One region of the Streptomyces sp. NPDC005281 genome, then DNA from elsewhere that is predicted to be linked to it. Evidence: riboswitches for the same ligand, from Rfam matches in the RefSeq annotation. Region 1 holds a riboswitch; each other region holds the start of a gene.
What was found. A riboswitch is a leader RNA that binds a small molecule or an ion and turns the genes downstream of it on or off. The one in region 1 is predicted to bind thiamine pyrophosphate.
Positions count from the first base shown of each region.

Region 2: it holds a riboswitch for thiamine pyrophosphate, as region 1 does, so the genes downstream of both, ABZV42_RS24875 (thiamine ABC transporter substrate-binding protein) here and ABZV42_RS07650 (cytosine permease) in region 1, are expected to answer to the same signal.
Region 3: it holds a riboswitch for thiamine pyrophosphate, as region 1 does, so the genes downstream of both, thiC (phosphomethylpyrimidine synthase ThiC) here and ABZV42_RS07650 (cytosine permease) in region 1, are expected to answer to the same signal.
Region 4: it holds a riboswitch for thiamine pyrophosphate, as region 1 does, so the genes downstream of both, thiO (glycine oxidase ThiO) here and ABZV42_RS07650 (cytosine permease) in region 1, are expected to answer to the same signal.

Region 1 covers NZ_JBEXGX010000004.1:112,669-117,918, reverse strand. The annotation lists gene gndA (NADP-dependent phosphogluconate dehydrogenase) at 1-1,358, opposite strand, end outside; gene thiD (bifunctional hydroxymethylpyrimidine kinase/phosphomethylpyrimidine kinase) at 1,502-2,311, opposite strand; gene ABZV42_RS07650 (cytosine permease) at 2,383-3,783, opposite strand; TPP riboswitch at 3,774-3,865, opposite strand; gene ABZV42_RS07645 (alpha/beta hydrolase) at 4,329-5,162, shown strand.
Region 2 covers NZ_JBEXGX010000018.1:112,251-117,500, forward strand. The annotation lists gene ABZV42_RS24865 (ABC transporter ATP-binding protein) at 1-786, opposite strand, end outside; gene ABZV42_RS24870 (iron ABC transporter permease) at 787-2,385, opposite strand; gene ABZV42_RS24875 (thiamine ABC transporter substrate-binding protein) at 2,592-3,689, opposite strand; TPP riboswitch at 3,766-3,871, opposite strand; gene rlmN (23S rRNA (adenine(2503)-C(2))-methyltransferase RlmN) at 3,911-5,017, opposite strand.
Region 3 covers NZ_JBEXGX010000003.1:234,477-239,726, reverse strand. The annotation lists gene ABZV42_RS06250 (VOC family protein) at 1-189, shown strand, start outside; gene thiC (phosphomethylpyrimidine synthase ThiC) at 247-2,067, opposite strand; TPP riboswitch at 2,060-2,216, opposite strand; gene ABZV42_RS06240 (YibE/F family protein) at 2,288-3,787, shown strand; gene ABZV42_RS06235 (SsgA family sporulation/cell division regulator) at 3,870-4,307, opposite strand; gene ABZV42_RS06230 (helix-turn-helix domain-containing protein) at 4,408-5,145, opposite strand.
Region 4 covers NZ_JBEXGX010000031.1:71,354-76,603, reverse strand. The annotation lists gene pknB (Stk1 family PASTA domain-containing Ser/Thr kinase) at 1-915, opposite strand, end outside; gene ABZV42_RS33495 (thiazole synthase) at 1,108-1,902, opposite strand; gene thiS (sulfur carrier protein ThiS) at 1,906-2,106, opposite strand; gene thiO (glycine oxidase ThiO) at 2,103-3,269, opposite strand; TPP riboswitch at 3,267-3,378, opposite strand; gene ABZV42_RS33480 (hypothetical protein) at 3,431-3,808, shown strand; gene ABZV42_RS33475 (FAD-dependent oxidoreductase) at 3,841-5,079, shown strand; gene ABZV42_RS33470 (Rv2175c family DNA-binding protein) at 5,145-5,250, shown strand, end outside.

The DNA.
Region 1 (5,250 bases):
GCGCCGAAGAAGTCGCGCTGGCCCTGGGTGAGTGCGGCGGGAAGCCGGTCGGCGCGCAGGGTGTCGTAGTAGGACAGGGCCGCGGAGAACGCGGGCACCGGGACACCTCTGCGGGTGGCCGTGGAGACGACCTCGCGCCACGGGACCTGGGCGTCCTTGATCTCGGTGGCGAACCCCGCGTCGGACAGCAGGCTGACCAGGCCCGGGTCGACGGCGTACGCGGCGCGGATACGGTCGAGGAACGCCGCGCGGATGATGCAGCCGCCGCGCCAGATCTTCGCCACCTCGCCGAGGTCGATGTCCCAGCCGTACTCGGCGGCGGCGTCCAGGATCATCTTCCAGCCCTGGTCGTAGGCGATCAGCTTCGACGCGTACAGGGCGTGTTCGACCTGGCTGGTGAAACGCTCGGCCTCGGTTCCCGACAGGTCCCAGTGGGTGCCGCCCGGCAGGCCGCGGTAGGCGGCGCGCAGTCCGTCCTGGCTGGAGGCGGCGCGGGCGAAGGTCGCCTGGGATATGGCGGTGACCGGGGAGCCGAGGTCCAGGGCGGTCTGCACGGTCCAGCGGCCGGTGCCCTTCTGCCCCGCCGCGTCCACCACGACGTCGACGAACGGCTCGCCGGTGGCGGCGTCCGTGTGCGCGAGGACCTCGGCGGTGATCTCGATCAGGTACGAGTCGAGGCGGCCCTTGTTCCAGCGCCGGAAGATCTCGGCGATCTGAGCCGGCGTGTAGCCGCCGACGCGGCGGAGCAGGTCGTAGGCCTCGCCGATCAGCTGCATGTCGGCGTACTCGATGCCGTTGTGCACCATCTTGACGAAGTGGCCGGCGCCGTCCGTGCCGATGTGCGTGGCACAGGGCTCACCGTCCACCTTGGCGCTGATCGACTCGAACATCGGGCCGAGCGAGGCGTACGACTCCGCGGAGCCGCCGGGCATGATGCTCGGCCCGTTCAGCGCGCCCTCCTCGCCGCCGGACACACCCGCGCCGACGAAGTGGATGCCGCGTTCGCGCAGCGACTGCTCCCGACGACGGGTGTCGGAGAAGTGGGCGTTGCCCCCGTCGATGATCATGTCGCCGTTTTCGAGCAGCGGGGCGAACTCCTCGATGACGGCGTCGGTGGCGGCACCCGCCTGCACCATGATCATGAGGCGGCGGGGGCGCTCCAGCGCGGCCACGAAGTCCTCGGCCGACTCGGCGGCGACGAACGCTCCCTCGTGCCCGAACTCCTCGACCAGTGCCTTGGTGCGTGCGGGGGTGCGATTGTGGACGGCGACGGTGTAGCCGTTCCGGGCGAAGTTGCGGGCCAGATTGCGGCCCATCACCGCGAGCCCTGTGACGCCGATCTGCGCGGACGCCTTCATGGTGTGCTCCTTGGATCCGGATCTGCCTGTCCGCGTACCTGACGGGCGAGCAGACGACTGTCGCTGTGCCGATCAGTACGCACGGGAGGGGCCGAGGTGTTCAGCCTCCGGGGCAGGAGGTGTGCCGGAGAGCGGACGGGTCGTCAGGTGCCCGTCCGGCGGTTCGGCAGCTGCCATCCGTGGTCCACCGGGCCGATGCCCGCGCCGAGTGCGAAACCGGCCTCGATCGCGGCGGTCACGTACACCTTGGCGCGCTGTACGGCCTCCGGCACCGCGAGTCCCTCGGCCAGCCCCACCGCGATGGCCGAGGCGAGCGTGCACCCCGTTCCGTGCGTGTGCCTGTTGTCGTGGCGCGGCGCGCGCAGCCAGTGCTCGGCCGTTCCGTCGGTGAGCAGATCGACGGCCTGGCCCGGCAGATGGCCCCCCTTCACCAGCACCCAGCGCGGGCCGAAGGAGAGCAGGAGCCCGGCGGCCCGGCGCATGCCCGCCTCGTCGTCCACCTTCACCCCGGTGAGCTGGGCGACCTCGTCGAGATTCGGGGTGGCCACCGTCGCCCGCGGCAGCAGCCGGGTCCGTACGGCGTCCAGCGCGTCGTCGGCCAGCAGCCGGTCCCCGTGCTTGGACACGCTCACCGGGTCCACGACGACCGGCGCGCCCACGTCGGACAGCAACTCGGCGACGGTGGTGACCAGTTCGGGCGACGAGAGCATCCCCGTCTTCACGGCCTGGACGCCGATGTCGTCGACCACACTGCGGTACTGGGCCCGAACCGCCTCCTCCGACAGCTCCCAAGCACCCTGCACGCCCACGGAGTTCTGCGCGGTCACCGCGGTGAGCACGCTCATCCCGTGGGCGCCCAGCGCGAGCATGGTCTTCAAGTCGGCCTGGATTCCCGCGCCTCCGCCTGAATCGGAGCCGGCGATCGTCAGGACGCGAGGCGGTGGCGTGGTCATTCGAGGTGTTCCTCTCGGGTACGGCCACGGGCGTGAAGGCCCGGGGCCGGCGGAGCGACGGGCGGCGGCCCTCAGGCGCGGCGGCGCAGCCGCGGCGGGGCGTAGAGGGCGAGGGCGACGAGGAACGCCACGTAGTAGGAGAGGTCGGCGCCGTGCAGCGCGTCGGCCACCGGACCCACGTACAGACCGGTGTCCATGAACGGCACGGCCGCGCCGAACGCCGCGACGAAGGCCACGAGCGAGGTCCGTCCGGAGTGCGGCCGGGTCGCCTCGGCGGTGATGTCGACCGGGGCGCCGCCGCGCTCCCGCCCCCGGGCGATCCAGTCGACGACGACGATCGCGACGAACCCGGGGATCCAATACCCCACGAACAACAGCACGTTCTGGAATCGCGCCGTCGTGTCGGCCGCGTGCATCCACAGCACCAGCGGGAAGCCGAGCGCGGCGGCGAGGGCAGCCGCCAACGGGCGCGGTATCCGTACCCCCAGAGTCTGGAGGGCCAGTGAACCGCTGTAGTCGTTCATCGCGTTGCTGCACACCGCGGCCAGTGCCACGGCCAGCAGCCCGAAGGCGCCCGCCGCACCGCCGCCCAGCAACGAGTCCACGCCCGCCGCCGTCTGGTCGGTCAGTACCGACGCGCCCCACAGACCGAGGACCTGCACGGCGACGAAGGACGTGACGAGCCCGAGCAGGGTGCACCAGAACATGCGCGGGCGGGACGTCGTACGAGGCAGGTAACGGCTGAAGTCACCCGCGTACGGTGCCCAGGACAGCGAGAGGCTCAGCGCGATGGTGCTGGTGAGCGCGAACGCGCCCGCTCCGTCGGCGCCGGTCGCGGACCCGGTCGTCGCGGGGTGGACCCCGTCGAGCATCCGCCAGGCGATCAACGCGAACGCCACGGCGAGCACGAACGTCATGACGATCTGCAAACGGTGGATGGCTTCGTAGCCGAGGACACCCAGAGCGCCCTGGGCCAGCATCATGACCAGCACACCCAGCCAGAACGGCCAGCCGCACAACCGTGCCAGCGCATCCCCGCCGAACAGGCCGATCAGCGCGTCCCAGGCGACCGACGACAGCCACTGGAGCACCCCGGGCAGCACCACGGCCCGGCCGAACGCGAGCCGCGCGAGCGGGAGTTGGCCGGTGCCGGTGAGCCCGCCCCAGGTGCTGAGGTAGGCGGTGGGCAGCGCGCCGAGCACGGTTCCGAGGACCATCGCCGCGAGAGCCGTGGTGAAGTCCAGGCCGAGCGCGATGCCGATGGTGCCGGTGAACACGCCCGTCATCGTCAGGTTCGGGGCGAACCACACGGTGAACAGGCGCCCGGCCCCGCCGTACCGATTGCTCTCGGGGACCGGCTCGATGCCGTGCCCCTCCACCCGGAGGTCGCCGGGTGCGGCGGGCATCCGCCCGTCGAAGACGGCGGGCCGGCCGTCGGCGGGCAGCCCGCCGGAAACATGCGTCAATGGCATGGAGACATCCCTCCGCCAGTACGAACTGGTTCAGGTTCGACGGGTGTGATCTCAGCCCTCGCAGGCACCCCGTGTCCGGTACGACGGACACCCTAACCGTTCCCGGGGAGTGAGCGGGAGTGGGTCCCGCCGGCAGAACCCGTGCTCAGCTCCTGTGCACGACGTGGGCACCGCGCAGCGAACCGCTCAGGCGGCACCCGAGCGGAGCCTGCCGGTCCCCGGACCCGAGTGGAGCCTGCCGGTCCCCGGACCCGAGTGGAGCCTGCTGGTTTCCCCGGACCCGAGTGGAGCCTCCGGTCACCGCACCCGGGCGGAGCCGCCAGCCGCCGGTGAGGGTGGCGGAGCCCTCCGCTCCCCGTCACCCCCACCGGTCACTCACCCGGACCAGCACCCGACCGCGTTCTCCCCGTCATCCGGGAGGCCCGGTCGGGCCTGTTCGCAGCGCGGCGCGTGCCGCCCCTCGGTACTGTCGGAGGTGATCGCCGCTCGCGCTCCGCCCCGGGGTTCCCGGACCCCGGTGGCCGGGCGGAAGGAGGCAGGGTGCCGTGACCGTGATCTCCCTGAAGTCCGCGAAGGTGCGGGAAGGGCTCACCCTCCCGTATGCCGAGGCCGGCTACCCCAGTGGTACGCCGGTCGTCTTCGTGCACGGCCTGGCCGACTCCTGGTGGTCCTTCGAGCCCCTCCTGCGGCGGCTTCCGGCATCCCTGCACGGCTACGCGCCCACACAGCGCGGGCACGGCGATGCCGACCGGCCCCCCGAGGGCTACACTCCCGACGACTTCGCCGCCGACCTGGTGGCCTTCCTGAACGCCGTCGACATCCCCCGGGCGATCCTGGTCGGGGCGTCCAGCGGAGGCGTACCGGCCCGCATCGTCGCCGGGAGCCACCCCGACCGCATCGCGGGTCTGGTGCTGATCGGTGTCCCCGGCACCCTCGCGGACAAACCGGCGGTCACCGGGCTGGTGAGCGCCATGGACGACCTCCCCGATCCCGTGCCGCGCGCGTTCGTCGAGGATTTCCTGGCCGACACCATGGCCCGCCCGATCGCGCGGGGGTTCACCGAGACCATGGTCGAGGAGAACCTCAAGCTTCCCGCGCACGTCTGGAAGGACACCGCCCGCGGTCTCCTCGACGCCGATCTGCCCGCGACCCTCGGCGGCATCCTGGTGCCCACCCTCGTCATCTGGGGCGAGCAGGACGAGTTCCTGCCCCGCGAGGACCAGCAGACCATTCTGGACGCCGTCCACGGCGCCGACTTCCTCGCCTACCCGGAGACCGGCCACTCCGTCCACTGGGAACAGCCCGAACGCGTGGTCGCCGACATCACCGCGTTCGTCACGCGGATCGAGCACCCCGGCACCCGCCGCGGCGGCGCCTGACCTCACCCGGCGGGTGAACGGTGGTGCGCCCGGGCCGCGTTGGACGTGAACCGGGCGGCCGTCGCGGTTGACGCGATCCGTACCCCTG
Region 2 (5,250 bases), on a different contig from region 1:
CGCGGAACTCTCGGGCACCGGGACCTTGCCCCACGGGGTGTCGGCGGCCGTCGCGCCCACCGTCGCCTCGACCACGTTGTCGAAGCCGAGGAAACGGGCCACGAAGGCGTCCGCGGGATGCTGCCAGACGTCCAGGGGCGTACCGGACTGGGCGATGTGCCCGTCCCGCATCACCACGACCCGGTCGGCCAGCGCGAAGGCCTCGCCCTGGTCGTGTGTGACGGCGAGCACCGTCGTGCCCAGCTCGCCGAAGAGCTGGCGGAGTTCGACGACGAGCCGTTCGCGCAGCGAGCGGTCGAGCTGGCCGAGCGGTTCGTCGAGCATCAGCAGCCGGGGACGCGGCGCCAGGGCGCGGGCCAGCGCCACCCGCTGCTGCTCGCCGCCCGAGAGCGAGGCGACGGCCCGGTCCCGGGCTCCGGGCAGGCCGACGAGCTCCAGCAGCTCCCCGACCCGGGAGGCCTGTCCGCTCTTCGACGTGCCGTGCATGCGCAGCCCGAAGGCGACGTTGCCGCCGACGTCCCGCTGCGGGAAGAGCTGATGGTCCTGGAACATCAGGCCGACGCCCCGCTTGTGCGCGGGGACGGCCGCCTGATCCTGTCCGTCCAGCAGCACACGGCCCGAGTCCAGCGGCTGAAGGCCGGCCACGGTCCGCAGCAGGGTGGACTTGCCGCTGCCGCTCGGGCCGAGCACGCACACGATCTCGTGCTCGGCGACATCGAGGTCGACGGCGTCGAGCACGGGCCGCCCGCCGAAGCGTACGGTCGCGCCCTCAAGGCTCAGCAGCATCTAGAACTCCCCGGTCCGGTCGGTCCGTACCCGCTCCAACAGCAGCAGCGACACCGCGCAGACCACCATCAGGATCGTCGAAAGGGCCATCGCCTGGCCGTAGTTGAGGTCGCCCGCGCGACCGAGCAGCCGGGCCACGGCGACCGGCAGCGTCGGGTTGTCGGGCCGTGCGATGAAGACGGTCGCCCCGAACTCGCCGAGGGACACGGCGAAGGCGAAGCCTGCCGCGACGAGCAGCGCCCGCCGCACCATCGGCAGATCGACCTCGCGCCACACCCTCCAGGGCGACGCCCCGAGGACGGCCGCCGCCTCCCGCAGCCGCCCGTCCACCGCCCGCAGCACCGGCAGCATCGTCCGTACGACGAAGGGGACGCCCACCAGAGCCTGCGCCAGCGGCACCAGGATCCAGCTCGCGCGCAGGTCGAGGGGCGGCTCGTCCAGGGCGATCAGGAACCCGAAGCCGACGGTGACAGCGGAGACGCCGAGCGGGAGCATCAGCAGCGCGTCGAAGCCCCGCATCAGCCGGCCGGCGCGCCGGGTCAGGGCGGCCGCCGCCAGACCGCCGATCAGCACGGCGATGGCGGTGGCGGCGAGCGCGTACTCCAGCGAGTTGCCGACCGCCTCGATCGGGGCGACGAGGAAGACACCGCCGCTGTCGTCGGCCAGCGCCCGGTAGTAGCCGAATCCCGGGGCCCCGAAGGAGCGCTGGACGAGGACGGCGAGCGGCAGCACGAGGAACACCGCGATGCTCACGAGCACGCCCGCGAGGAACGCCCACTGCCAGGCACCGCGCGGCCGGCGCGCTGTCGTCCCCGGGGCCACCAGACGCAGGGCGGTCTCCCGTCGGCGTACGGTCGCCGCGTGGACGGCGAGGATCGCGCCGACCGCCACGAACTGGACGATCGTCAGCACCGCCGCCGTCGTGAGGTCGAAGATCTCGGAGGTCTGCCGGTAGATCTCGACCTCCAGGGTCGAGAAGGTGGGGCCGCCGAGGATCTGCACCACACCGAACGAGGTGAAGGTGAAGAGGAAGACCATGAGGGTGGCCGCGGCCACGGCCGGCCCGAGCGCCGGGAGGGTCACCCGGCGCCACGCGGCGAGGCGCGAGGCGCCGAGCATGCGCGCGGCCTCCTCCTGGCGCGGGTCGAGCTGCGACCAGAGGCCGCCGACGGTTCGTACGACGACCGCGTAGTTGAAGAAGACGTGCGCGAGCAGGATCGCCCACACCGTGGTGTCCAGGCGTACGCCCCACAGCTCGTCGAGCAGCCCTCCCCGGCCGACCAGGGCGAGGAAGGCGGTGCCGACGACCACGGTCGGCAGCACGAAGGGCACCGTCACCACGGCCCGCAGCACCTCTTTGCCCCGGAACTCGAAGCGCGCGAACACATACGCGCCGGGGAGCGCGATCAGCAGCGTGAGCGCCGTCGAGGCGAGCGCCTGCCAGGTGGTGAACCACAGCACGTGGCGGATGTCGGACCGGGTCGCGATGTCCCAGATCCGGCCGAGCTGCCAGCCCCCGTCGCCGTGGAGGCCGCGCGAGACGATCGCGGCGACGGGGTAGGCGAAGAACACCGCGAAGAACGCGACGGGCAGGACCATCAGCCCGAACCGCACCGCGCTCTCCCTGCGGGCCGTTCGCGCAACCGCACCGGGCCCCTCGGGACCACTGGAACCGTTGGGACCACCGGGACCGCCGGTGCGATGGGCCCGGCGGACCCGCTCGGCCGCGCCGGCTCCCCGGGCCGCCTCGGCGCCGCCGGCCGCCTCGGCCCCTTCAGCACCTCCAGGCCCTTCGGCCCCTTCGGTTACTTCAGTACGAGAGAGGTCCACGACTTGACCCACTGGTCTCGGTCGGCGGCGATCTTCGCGGGCGACAGGGTCTCGGGATCCTTGGCCTGCGGACCGAACCGCGCGAACTCCGTCGGCACCTGCGCGCCCTCACGGACCGGATAGACGAACATGTTGAGCGGCATGTCCTCCTGGAACTCCTTGGTGAGCAGGAAGTCGAGGAGCGCCTTGCCTCCCTCGGCGTTCTTGGCGTGGCTGAGCAGACCCGCGTACTCCACCTGCCGGAAGCAGGTGCCGGCCGCGACCCCGGTCGGGGCGGTGGCGGGTTTGGGGTCGGCGTAGATGACCTCGGCGGGAGGCGAGGAGGCGTACGAGACGACCAGCGGCCGGTCCGCCTTGGCCTTCTTGCCGCCGGCGGACCCGGAGAACTCGTCGTTGTACGCCTGCTCCCAGCCGTCCACGACCTTCACTCCGTTGGCCTTGAGCTTCGTCCAGTAGCCCTGCCAGCTCTTGTCGCCGTAGTGCGCGGCGGACCCGAGCAGGAAGCCGAGGCCGGGCGAGGAGGTGGCGGCGTTCTCGGTGACGAGGAGGTTCTTGTACGCGGGCTTGACCAGGTCGTCGAAGGACTGCGGCGGCGCCAGCTTGTGCTTACTGAAGTACGCCTTGTCGTAGTTGACGCAGATGTCGCCGGTGTCGATGGGGGTGACCCGGTGCTTGGCCTGGTCGACGCGGTATGCGGGCAGGACCTGGTCCGCACCCTTGGCCACGTACGGCTGGAACAGCCCGTTGTCGAGCGCGCGGGAGAGCAGGGTGTTGTCGACGCCGAAGAAGACGTCGCCCTGCGGGTTGTCCTTGGTCAGGATGGCCTTGTTCACGGCCTGCCCGGCGTCGCCGTCCTTGAGGACCCGGACCTTGTACCCGGACTGCTTCTCGAAGTCCTTGAGCACGTTCTTCGACACGAGCCACGAGTCGTGGCTCACGAGCGTGATCGTCTTCGAGTCACCCGAACCGGCGCTGCCGGACGAGCCGCACGCGGACAGCGCGGGCAGCGCGACGAGCCCGAGGCCGACGGCCAGGGTCGCGAACCGCTTACCGCTGGTGATGGTGGTGCTCACTGATTCCTCCTGGGTGACCAGGAAGAGACGCGGCCCTGCCCGGGACCTCTGACGGTTCCCGGGCAGGGCGCAACAGCTTGAGTTACGACCGAACTTCCTACCCAGAATGACCTGGGCAAGGTTCAGAGGGTCTGCGGGCTGTCCCGCACTCTCAGCGCTGTGGCGCTCCCCTGTCGGAATATGAAGATGTCGGACTATGAGACGGACTGACTTGGCTCAGACTACCGCTCGGTCGCGGCGAGCTGACCACACGCTCCGTCGATCTCCTGGCCCCGGGTGTCCCGGACGGTCACCGGGACGCCATGGGCCGCGATGGCCTCGACGAACGCCTTCTCGTCCTCGGGCCGCGAGGCGGTCCACTTCGAGCCCGGGGTCGGGTTCAGCGGGATGAGGTTGACGTGTACGGGCTTGCCCTTGAGCATCCGCCCGAGCCGGTCAGCACGCCACGCCTGGTCGTTGATGTCCCGGATCAGCGCGTACTCGATGGACAGGCGCCGCCCGGACTTGGCCGCGTACTCGAAACCGGCGTCCAGCACCTCGCGCACCTTCCACCGCGTGTTCACGGGGACGAGGGTGTCGCGCAGCTCGTCGTCCGGAGCGTGCAGGGAGATCGCGAGCCGGCACTTGAAGCCCTCGTCGGAGAACCGGTTGATGGCCGGGACCAGCCCGACCGTCGACACGGTGATACCGCGCTGCGAGAGCCCGAGGCCGTCCGGCTCGGGGTCGGTCAGGGCCCGGATCGCCCCGACCACACGCTTGTAGTTGGCGAGCGGCTCACCCATCCCCATGAAGACGATGTTGCTGAGCCGCGCGGGACCGCCGGGGATCTCGCCGTCGCGAAGCGCCCGCATGCCGTCGACGATCTGGTGCACGATCTCGCCGGTCGACAGGTTCCGGTCGAGACCGGCCTGTCCGGTGGCGCAGAACGGGCAGTTCATCCCGCAGCCCGCCTGCGAGCTGATGCACATGGTCACCCGGTCCGGGTAGCGCATCAGCACGGACTCGACGAGCGTGCCGTCGAAGAGCCGCCACAGGGTCTTGCGGGTGGTTTCCTGGTCGGTCGAAAGGTGCCGCACGACGGTCATCAGCTCGGGAAGCAGTGCTTCCTGGAGCTTGCCGCGCGAGGCGGCCGGGATGTCCGTCCACTCGGCGGGGTCGTGCGCGTACCGGGCGAAGTAGTGCTGCGACAGCTGCTTGGCACGAAACGGCTTCTCGCCGATCGCGGCAACCGCCTCTTTGCGCTCGGCGGGCGTGAGATCGGCAAGGTGCCGCGGCGGCTTCTGGGCTCCGCGCGGCGCGACAAAGGTGAGTTCTCCGGGCTTAGGCATGGCTGTACCAGTGTCGCAGATCAACTCAGGCGGCCCGGGCCGGAGCGGTCGCCAGTGGATACCGACGGTCAGCGTTGGTCGACCCCGGACGGCCGAGGGACGGCCCAGCACGGCTCTCGGCCGGAACCTCGCGCCAGCGCCAGTGCCGGTGCCAGGGCCGGTCCCGGTGCCAGGGCCGGTCCCGGTGCCGGTGGCAGCACCGGTGCGGGCGCGATCGCCTTCGTCTCCTCCTG
Region 3 (5,250 bases), on a different contig from region 1:
GTCGACCACATCTGTCTCACCGTGGAACCGCTGGACTGGGACCAGGTCATCGCGTCGGGAGCCTTCACCGTCCTCGAGGGACCCGTGGAACGCTTCGGCGCGCGGGGCACCGCCACCTCGGTCTACGTCCAGGACCCGGACGGCAACACCGTCGAACTGCGCTGGTACCCGCAGGACGTCACGCCGTGACCGGATCGAGGGCGGCGGTCCGGGTGTGCGCCCCGGACCGCACCCCCGTGGAGTGGCTCAGTCGGCCAGCGGCAGATACACGCGGTTGCCCGCCTCCGCGAACTCCCGGGACTTCTGGAGCATGCCTTCGGAGATCTCCTCGGCCGAGGCACCCTCGGCCACTGCACCGCCGAACCGCTCGTTGATGTTCTGGCTGATCTTCATCGAGCAGAACTTCGGTCCGCACATGGAGCAGAAGTGGGCCGTCTTGGCGGGTTCCGCCGGCAGCGTCTGGTCGTGGAACTCCCGCGCCGTGTCCGGGTCGAGAGCCAGGTTGAACTGGTCCTCCCACCGGAACTCGAAGCGGGCGTCGGAGAGCGCGTCATCCCAGTCCTGGGCACCTGGGTGCCCCTTGGCGAGGTCGGCTGCGTGGGCGGCGATCTTGTAGGTGATGACGCCGGTCTTGACGTCGTCACGATCGGGCAGGCCCAGGTGTTCCTTGGGCGTGACGTAGCAGAGCATGGCCGTGCCCCACCAGGCGATCATCGCGGCGCCGATGCCGGAAGTGATGTGGTCGTAGGCCGGCGCGACGTCCGTCGTCAGCGGGCCGAGGGTATAGAACGGAGCTTCATCACAGATCTCCTGCTGAAGGTCGATGTTCTCCTTGATCTTGTGCATCGGGACGTGGCCCGGGCCTTCGATCATCGTCTGAACCTGAAAACGCTTCGCGACCGTGTTGAGTTCCCCGAGCGTCCTCAACTCCGCGAATTGCGCGGCGTCGTTGGCGTCCGCGATGGAACCCGGCCGCAGCCCGTCGCCGAGCGAGTAGGTGACGTCGTACGCGGCGAGGATCTCGCAGAGCTCCTCGAAGTTCTCGTACAGGAACGACTCCTTGTGGTGCGCGAGGCACCAGGCAGCCATGATCGATCCTCCGCGCGAGACGATGCCGGTCTTTCGGTTCGCGGTGAGCGGCACGTACGCCAGGCGCACGCCCGCGTGGACCGTCATGTAGTCCACGCCCTGCTCGGCCTGCTCGACGACGGTGTCCTTGTAGATCTCCCAGGTCAGCTCCTCGGCACGGCCGTCGACCTTCTCCAATGCCTGGTAGAGCGGCACGGTGCCGATGGGTACGGGGGAGTTGCGCAGCACCCATTCACGTGTGGTGTGGATGTTGCGTCCGGTGGACAGGTCCATGACCGTGTCGGCGCCCCAGCGGGTCGCCCAGGTCATCTTCTCGACCTCCTCCTCGATGGAGGAAGTCACCGCGGAATTGCCGATGTTGGCGTTCACTTTCACCAGGAACCGCTTGCCGATGATCATCGGCTCGATCTCCGGATGGTTGACGTTCACGGGCAGTACCGCCCGGCCCGCGGCGATCTCCTCCCGTACGACCTCGGGGTCGACGTTCTCGCGGACCGCCACGAACTCCATCTCGGGTGTGATCTCACCGCGCCGCGCGTAGGCGAGCTGGGTGACCGCCTGTCCTGTGCGCCCCCGGCGGGGCTGGCGCGGCCGGCCAGGGAAGACCGCGTCGAGATTGCGCAGTCCTCCGCGTGGGGACGTGTGCTTGATCCCGTCGTCCTCGGGACGAACGGGGCGGCCCGCGTACTCCTGGGTGTCGCCGCGGGCGATGATCCAGCTCTCACGCAGCGGCGCCAGCCCCCTGCGTACATCGGTGTCGATGGTCGGATCGGTGTACGGGCCGGAGGTGTCATACAACGTCACGGACTGCCCGTTGGTGAGGTGCACCTGACGAACCGGCACCTGCAGATCGGGACGCGTGCCTCCCACGTACCCCTTGTGCCAGCCGATGGACTGCCTCTCCTGGCCGTTCGGGGACGGCGGGGAAACCCCGTCCGTCCGGTTGGAGGCAGGCGTGCGTACATCCTTGTCGGTCATGAGACCTACTCCCTACGCCGGCATTACCCGGTAACAGGTTCAGCGGTCGACGCAGCGGCTTCCGATCGCCGATGTTTCATGTGAAACATCGCGAAGACGGACGTCAGCGCCCTCTCAGCCCGGTGCTCCGAGCTCCCGCGTGTGCAAAGGTGCCTCCACGCTAGCGTCATGTTTGGCGCGGTGACCAGAGGGCCCTTGACGTTGTTGCGATGATCGGGCGGTGACAACGACCCGGCAGCACCCGTTCCAGCCGTCCGAGCCACCGCGCCGTCCCGGCTCCGACGGCGGCCGTGGGCACGGCCCCGGCGACGGACACGGGCATGAGCACGGGCAGGGGCCGGACAGTGATCATCACGGTTCGGACGATGACCACGGGCCGGGTCCCCGCCGTGGGCACGACGAGCCCCCGAGCGCCGGGCACGGGCACTCCCACAGTCACGGTCCGGCCGCGCCGGTCTCCAAGCATCTGCGCAAGGTCATCGCCGCGGTGCTGATCCCTTTCGCGGTCGCGGTCGCGGTGGGACTCGTGGTGCTGTGGCCCGGCGGCGCGCCGGCTCACGAGCGCACCGGTGTCGGCTTCGACCGGCAGACCCAGCAGGCGACGGTCACGAAGATCGACCAGGTGGACTGCAAGTCCGTGAACGCCTCCTCGGGGACCCCGGGGGGCGCCACCTCCGCCACCGGGGATTCCTCCGCCCAGCGCAGGTCGGCCGGGGAATGCAAGAAGGCGACGGTCCGGATCGACACCGGAAAGGACAAGGGCCGCACGTTCACCGAGATCGTTCAGCCGGATCAGTCACGGCAGTTGCACCAGAGCGAGAAGGTCGTCGTCGCGTACGAGCCCTCCGCCCCCAAGGACCTCCAGTACTCGGTCACGGACGCGAACCGGAAGCTGCCTCTGACGCTGCTCGCTCTGATCTTCGCGGTGGTCGTCGTGGTGATCGGACGGATGCGCGGGGTCATGGCGCTGGTCGCCCTGGCCATCAGCTTCATGATCCTGAACTTCTTCATCCTGCCCGCGATACTGCAGGGCTCGAACCCGCTGCTCGTGGCCGTCGTCGGGTCCAGCGCGATCATGCTGATCGCGCTCTACATGTGTCACGGTCTGTCGGCCAGGACGTCCGTGGCGGTGGTCGGCACCCTGCTCTCCCTGGTGCTGATCGGCCTCCTCGGCTCGGTCTTCATCGACTGGGCCGTGCTGACCGGCAACACCGACGACAGCACCGGTCTGATCCACGGTCTGTACCCGTCCATCGACATGAGCGGCCTGCTGCTGGCCGGTGTCATCATCGGTTCGCTCGGCGTCCTCGACGACGTGACGGTGACGCAGACGTCCGCGGTCTGGGAACTGCACGAGGCGAACCCCACGATGGGCCGGCGCGGCCTGTACCGCGCGGGCATCCGTATCGGCCGCGACCACATCGCGTCGGTCGTCAACACGCTCGTCCTGGCCTACGCGGGCGCCGCGCTCCCGCTGCTGCTGCTCTTCTCGATCGCGCAGAGCAGCGTGGGCACCGTCGCCAACAGCGAGCTGGTCGCCGAGGAGATCGTGCGCACGCTGGTCGGATCGATCGGTCTGGTCGCCGCCGTGCCGGTGACGACCGCGCTGGCAGCCCTGGTGGTCGCCGCGGACCGGGAAGGCGGCGCGTCCGTCCCCGCCCAGCCCGCGGCCGCCCTGACACCGGCACGGAGCGGGAAGGGGCGCCGCCGCAAGCACTGACCGGCTCCCGAAAGCGCTGAAACCATCCTGCGCCCACGCGCCTTGCGAGGAAGCGTTACTCCGCGCCAAGGCGACCTGGACCTCAGCCCGCGCTCTGCTCCTCGGTGAGGATGCGGTCGAGCACCGCGTCGAGGGACGTGTCGAAGCCCTCGAGGGAGCGCTCCTGCCCGAGCGGCACGAGCCTGTCCGTCCGGTCGAGAAACGCGACCAGCGGCGCCGTCCCGGACCGGAACAGCGCGTGATCGCCACCGACCTGAAGCCGGATCAGCACCTCCCCGAGCGCCTCCGGGTCGGCCGGCGCGATGTGCACGTCGCCGTCACCACAGGGCCTGCCGACGCCGTCGATCAGCAACTCCCGCCCGAACACCCAGGTCACGGGCGCATCGCCGGGCAAGTGGAAGGTCAACCGCACGGCGTACGGATCACAGCTCTCGTATCGCAGCTCGACAGGAATGCGGAAGCACAGCTCCTCGGACACGAGGAAGCTCATCATGACCTCTGCCTGCACCGACTCGCGCATCGCCTACCCCGTCGTTTGCCGTCGACTGGCCAGGATTCGACCCACCTGACACTGCTGAAATATTGCTCAACGTGCATGCCGTATTACAAGGAGTGAGTTTTCAGATACTGATAGAGATGGCGAGTGTTCCTAGCATCCGCCCGACCTCGCTCTGCAGCTTCCGTGCCGTGGGCATCAGGCGGTCCCCCTGATGGGACGGAAGAGAGAAGGCCACGACCGCCGCAGAACTGCCCGCGGTGACCGGGATCGCGGCGCAGATCGTGCCCAGCGCGTACTCCTGCCGCTCGATCACCGGTTCCATCCGGCCCGTCCGTTCCAGGCGCCGCAGCAGCCGGTCCTCGTCACGCACCGTGTACGCGGTGAGCGCCCGCACCGGGTACCGATCGAGGTGGTCACGGCGGGACTTGTCGTCCAGCTGCGCCAGCAGACACTGGCCGACCGCGTGGGCGTGCCCGGTCTCGCGGAAGTCGGCCCACTCCTGGACCGCCGGATTCACCGGAGTGTCGGCGACGCACATGACCTCGATCTCGCCCTCGCGGTAGACCGCGTAGTACACAGGTGCGCCGATCATGTCCCGCCACTGCGCGAGGGTGTCCCTCATCGTGGTGCGACGTTTCTGCCGGGCTCCGCTGCCGCCCAGGCGCTCGGCGGCCTCGCCGAGGAAGAACAGCCCGCTGTCACGGCGCAGATAGCCCTCGTGGACCAGGGTGCGCAGCAGGTGGTAGGCGGTCGGCAGCGCCAGTCCCGCCTCCCGCGCGAGCTGCTTGGCGGGGGCACCCTGCTCACGCGAGGCGACGGCCTCCAGCAGACGCATCGCGCGCTGGACCGAGCCGATCAGCGTGGTGGTGTGGCCGTCCGGAGGAGCGGCTTCGGGTCCCGCGGAAGGGGTGCGGGCGTGCCGTGCGGTCCCCGCGGAGGGCGAACTCCGAGTCACCGACGGACT
Region 4 (5,250 bases), on a different contig from region 1:
GCTCGTACGGTCGTCGGCGTTGTCGTGGCCCACGGACAGGGCACCCGGCGGAATCGCGTCGAGCTGGTCGGCGGTGAGGCCGGCCCTCGCTTCGAGGACCTGGCCGAGCAGTGCCACCGCGTCGGCCGGGCGGATCTCGGGATTGCGGGCCGTGGCCGCGGTGACCAGTTCGTCCAGCGCGTACGCCATGCCCGGCACGGCGGCCGACGGAGGCGGCACGTCCTCGTGGAGGTGCTGGTAGAGAACCTGAGCGGCGGAGTCGGCGCTGTGCGGCTTGGCGCCGGTGAGCATTTCGTAGAGGACGACTCCGCAGGCGTAGACGTCGACCCGGGTGTCGGAGGTGCCGTGCTCGATCTGCTCGGGGGCGAGGTACGACACGGTGCCGAGGACGGTACCCGTCGTACTGGTCACCGTGTCCACGGCGCGGACGAGGCCGAAGTCCGCGACCTTGACCCGGCCGTCGTCCCCTATCAGGACGTTCTCCGGCTTCATGTCGCGGTGCACGAACCCGGCGCGGTGCGCCGCGCCGAGCGCGGCGAGCACCGGCTCAAGGATGTCGAGCGCGGCCCGGGGCTGGAGGGCGCCACGCTCGCGCAGCACGTCACGCAGGGTGCACCCGGCGATGTACTCCATGGCCAGATAGACGTACGACCCGTCCGCCCCCTGGTCGAAGACCTGCACCACGTTGGGGTGCGCCAGTCGCGCCACCGACTTGGCCTCGCGGATGAACCGCTCGACGAACGAGGCGTCGGCGGCCAGCGTCGGGTGCATCACCTTGAGAGCGAGCACGCGGTCGAGGCGGGTGTCCAGGGCCCTGTAGACCGTGGCCATCCCGCCGACCGCGATCCGTGCCTCGACGCGATACCGGCCGTCGAGCACGTGTCCGACAAGCGGGTCCTGAAGGGTCGTATCCACGCAGGTGAGTCTACGAGCCGCCACTGTCACGGCGCCCCGTTCGGCCGATACAGGGGCCCGACTGCAGCCGAGCTGTGACGCGCACCTGACGCACGAAGATCTGTTCGTCGTACAGATGTCCGATCAGATCCTGTCTGTCGCCGCAAGACCACAACACGACAACCTGCTGCGACTCCCCGGGCGGACCGGCGATCAGAACGCCGGGCGCTCCGGGTCCAGCGCCGCCATGCCCTCCGTTGGGGAGGACGCCGCCGCGAAGTGCCGCCGGGGGATGCGTCCCGCCCTCCGCGCCAGCCGCCCCGCCTCCACCGCGTGCCGCATGGCCTCCGCCATCAGCACGGGCTCCTGCGCCCGTGTCACCGCCGAGGCGAGCATCACCCCCGCACATCCCAGCTCCATGGCGAGCGCGGCGTCCGACGCCGTACCGGCCCCCGCGTCCAGGATCACCGGCACGCCCGCGTGCCCGACGATCAGCTCGAAGTTGTGCGGGTTGCGGATCCCGAGCCCGGACCCGATGGGCGAGCCGAGCGGCATGATCGCCGCACAGCCGACGTCCTCCAGCTTCCGCGCCAGGACCGGGTCGTCGTTCGTGTACGGCAGCACGGTGAAGCCGTCGTCGACCAGCGTCTCCGCCGCGTCCAGCAGCTCGATCGGATCGGGCAGCAGGGTGCGCTCGTCGGCGATGACCTCCAGCTTGACCAGATCGGTGCCCAGCGCCTCACGCGCCAGCCGCGCGGTCAGCACGGCCTCGCCCGCGGTGTAGCAGCCGGCCGTGTTCGGCAGGACACGGATGTCCAGCCGGCCGAGCACCGACAGGACCGAGCCGTGCACGGACGCGTCCACGCGCCGCATCGCGACCGTCGTCAGCTCCGTGCCGGACGCCACCAGGGAGCGCTCCAGCACGTCGAGGCTGGGCGCGCCGCCCGTCCCCATGATCAGCCGGGACGTGTAGGCCGTACCGCCGAGGACGAAGGGGTCGTCTGCCATGGGTCAGCCTCCTTGGACGGCGGTGAGGACTTCGACGCGGTCGTCCTCGGCGAGCGCGGTGGACGACCACTGCGTTCGAGGGACGACGGTCTCGTTCAGTGCGGCGGCCACCCCGGACGACGCCGGGGTGAGGGTCGCGACGAGCGCGTCCAGAGCGGTTCCTGCGGCGATCCGCCGCCGCTCCCCGTTGACGACGATGTTCATACGGGCAGCTCCGTGCGGGCCGTGGCGCCGAAGCGCAGGGGGGTGAAGGGGCGGGCTTCGGCGGGGAGTTCGCCGGTGGTCAGGACATGGGCCATCACATCGCCGGTCACGGGCGTCAGGAGGACACCGTTGCGGAAGTGCCCGGTGGCCAGCAGCAGACCGTCCAGCGCGCTCGGGCCGAGCATCGGAGCGTTGTCGGGCGAGCCGGGGCGCAGACCCGCGCGGGTCTCGACGAGCGGCAGCTCGGTGATCCCGGGGACCAGTTCGTGGGCGTCGCGCAGCAGTTCGTAGACGCCGCCCGCCGTCACGGTGGTGTCCCAGCCCAGCTCCTCGCTCGTCGCGCCCACCACGAGCTCGCCGTTCTCGCGCGGCACCAGGTAGACGTGGCTGCCGCGCACCACGGCCCGCACGGTGCGGCTCAGGAACGGCGCGTACCGCCGCGGCACGGTCAGCCGCAGCACCTGCCCCTTGACCGGGCGCACCGGCGGCACGGCGTCCTGCGGGACACCCGCCAGACGCCCGCTGAGGCTGCCCCCGGCGAGCACCACCCGGCCCGCGGTGAGTTCGGTGCCGTCCGTGGTGACGACTCCGGCGGCCCGGTCCCGTACGACCGTCAGGCGCTCCGCCCAGGTCCTGTGCAGTGCCACCCCGGCCCGCTCGCACGCCGTGACCAGGGCTCCCGCGAGGCGCCGCGGGTCGATCTGGTGGTCGCCGTCCACCCGCAGACCCCCGCGCACACCGGGCGCGAGCATCGGCTCAAGGCGGCGGCACTCGCGGCCGCTCAGCCACTCCGACTCCAGCCCCGAACGGACCTGGAGCGCGTGCAGTTCCCGCAGATGGGCGCGGTCGTCGGCGTCCAGCGCGACGGCCAGCGTGCCCGACCGGCGGTAGCCGAGATCCTCGCCGGTCGCCTCGGTGAGCTCGGCGGCGAAGTCCGGATAGCGGCGCGCCGAGGCGAGGTTGAGGCCCAGCAGGGTCTCCTCGCCGAAGTGCAGCTCGGTGACGGCGGCCAGCATCCCGGCCGCGACCCGGGCGGCCCCGCCGCCCGGCTCGGGGTCCACGAGCGCGGTGGTGAACCCGCGTTGCGCGGCCCGCCAGGCCGTCACCAGACCGATGATCCCGCCCCCGACGACGAGGACGTCCGACGAACGTGCAGACGGCATGGGCGTCCAGCCCCTCCCTTCGCCGGCATGACCCGGATCAGGTTCGTACGGTCGGAGGCCGCCAGCCTCCCTCTCAGCCCGGTGCGTCCGGGCTCCCGCGAGTGCTTTACGTTGGCCACCCTAGCCCGCCCCCGTCCGTCTCGGTAAGGGAGCCTCCGCCCGTGGCACGACCCCTCGACGGCCTCGTCCTCGCGCCCGTCGCCGACCAGGCCGCCGGCCAGGTCGGCACCCTCACCCGGTTCACGTACCACGAGGAGGACGGCGTGGTCTGGGCCGAGTACGCGGGCGGCGACATCGTCCGCGGACACCTCGTGGGCACCCGCGAGGGCGACCGCCTCGACTTCCGGTACGTGCAGCTCAAACGCGACGGGACCACCGCGTCGGGCCACTGCGTGTCCCTCGTCCTCGAACTGCCCGACGGCCGTGTCCGGCTGGAGGAGACCTGGACGTGGGAGTCCCGGCGGGGTTCCGGGACGAGCGTGGTGGAAGAGGTGCGCGGGACCCGCCGTGTGGAACAGGTCACCGAGCACGTCAGCTGACTGACGAATCGTCACGTGTCTATGGTGATCAGGTGAGCGATCAGACGCAGGCACAGTCCCCGTCGCGCAGGCCCACGGCACGGCGGGTCGTCGTGGTGGGCGCGGGCATGGCCGGGGTGCAGACCGCGGTCGCCCTGCGCGAACAGGGTTTCACCGGCACCGTCACGCTGATCGGCGCGGAGCCGCATCAGCCCTACGACCGGCCACCGCTGTCCAAGGCCGTCCTGCTGGGCAAGGCCGAGGGCTCCGCCTTCGACGTCGACTTCGAGGCCCTGGACATCGACCTCAGGCTGGGCAGCGAGGCCCTCGCCGTGCGGCCGGGCGACCATGAACTGGACACGGCCGGGGGACCGGTCCCGTACGACGTCCTGGTCGTCGCCACCGGCGCCGAGCCGATCCGGCTCCCCGGCGCCGAAGGCGTGCCCGGAGTGCATCTGCTGCGCACCCTGGACGACGCCGACCGGCTGCGACCCGTTCTCGCCCGGCAGCACGACATCGTGGTGGTCGGAGCCGGCTGGATCGGCGCCGAGTTCGCCACCGCGGCGCGCGAGGCGGGCTGCGCGGTCACCGTCGTCGAGGCCGCCGACCGGCCGCTCGCCGGAGTGCTGCCGGCCGAGGTGGCCGCCCCGATGGCCGCCTGGTACGCGGACAGCGGGGCCTCGCTGCGCACCAACGCGCGCGTGGAGCGTGTCGAGCCGGGCGCGGTGGTCCTGGACGACGGCTCCCGGGTGCCCGCGGGCGCCGTCGTGGTCGGGATCGGGGCGCGGCCCGCGACCGCCTGGATCGCCGGCTCCGGCATCGAACTCGGCGCCGACCGCGAGATCGTTGCCGACGACCACCTGCGCACCTCCCTGCCGGACGTCTACGCGGTCGGCGACTGCGCCTCCTTCCCGTCCGGGCGCTACGAGCGGCGCCTTCTCGTCCACCACTGGGACAACGCCCTCCAGGGTCCGCGCACGGTCGCCCTGAACATCGTCGGGGAGACCCCGGCCGCCTACGACCCCGTGCCGTACTTCTGGTCCGAGCAGTTCGGCCGTTTCGTGCAGTACGTCGGCCACCACGGGCCCGCCGACACCCTGGTGTGGCGCGGCGACCCCGCGGGCGTCTCCTGGTCGGTGTGCTGGCTCCGCGGGGAACGGCTCGTCGCCCTGCTGGCGGTGGGCCGCCCGAGGGATCTCGCCCAGGGCCGCCGGCTGATCGAGGCGGGTGTCGCCATGGACCCGGAGCTGCTCGTGGACCCGTCGAGGCCGCTGAAGGCCGCCACTGCCTGATCCCTCACCCCGCGGTCGGACGCCCTCGGCTTCCGACTGTCGGCCCGGGATGGCACGCTTGTCCCGTGACCGAGATTGACGCAAAGATCGATGCTCTCGTCCCCGCCTGGCTCACCCTCCCCGACATCGCCGAACAGTTCGGTGTCGAGGTGACACGCGTCCGGCAGCTGC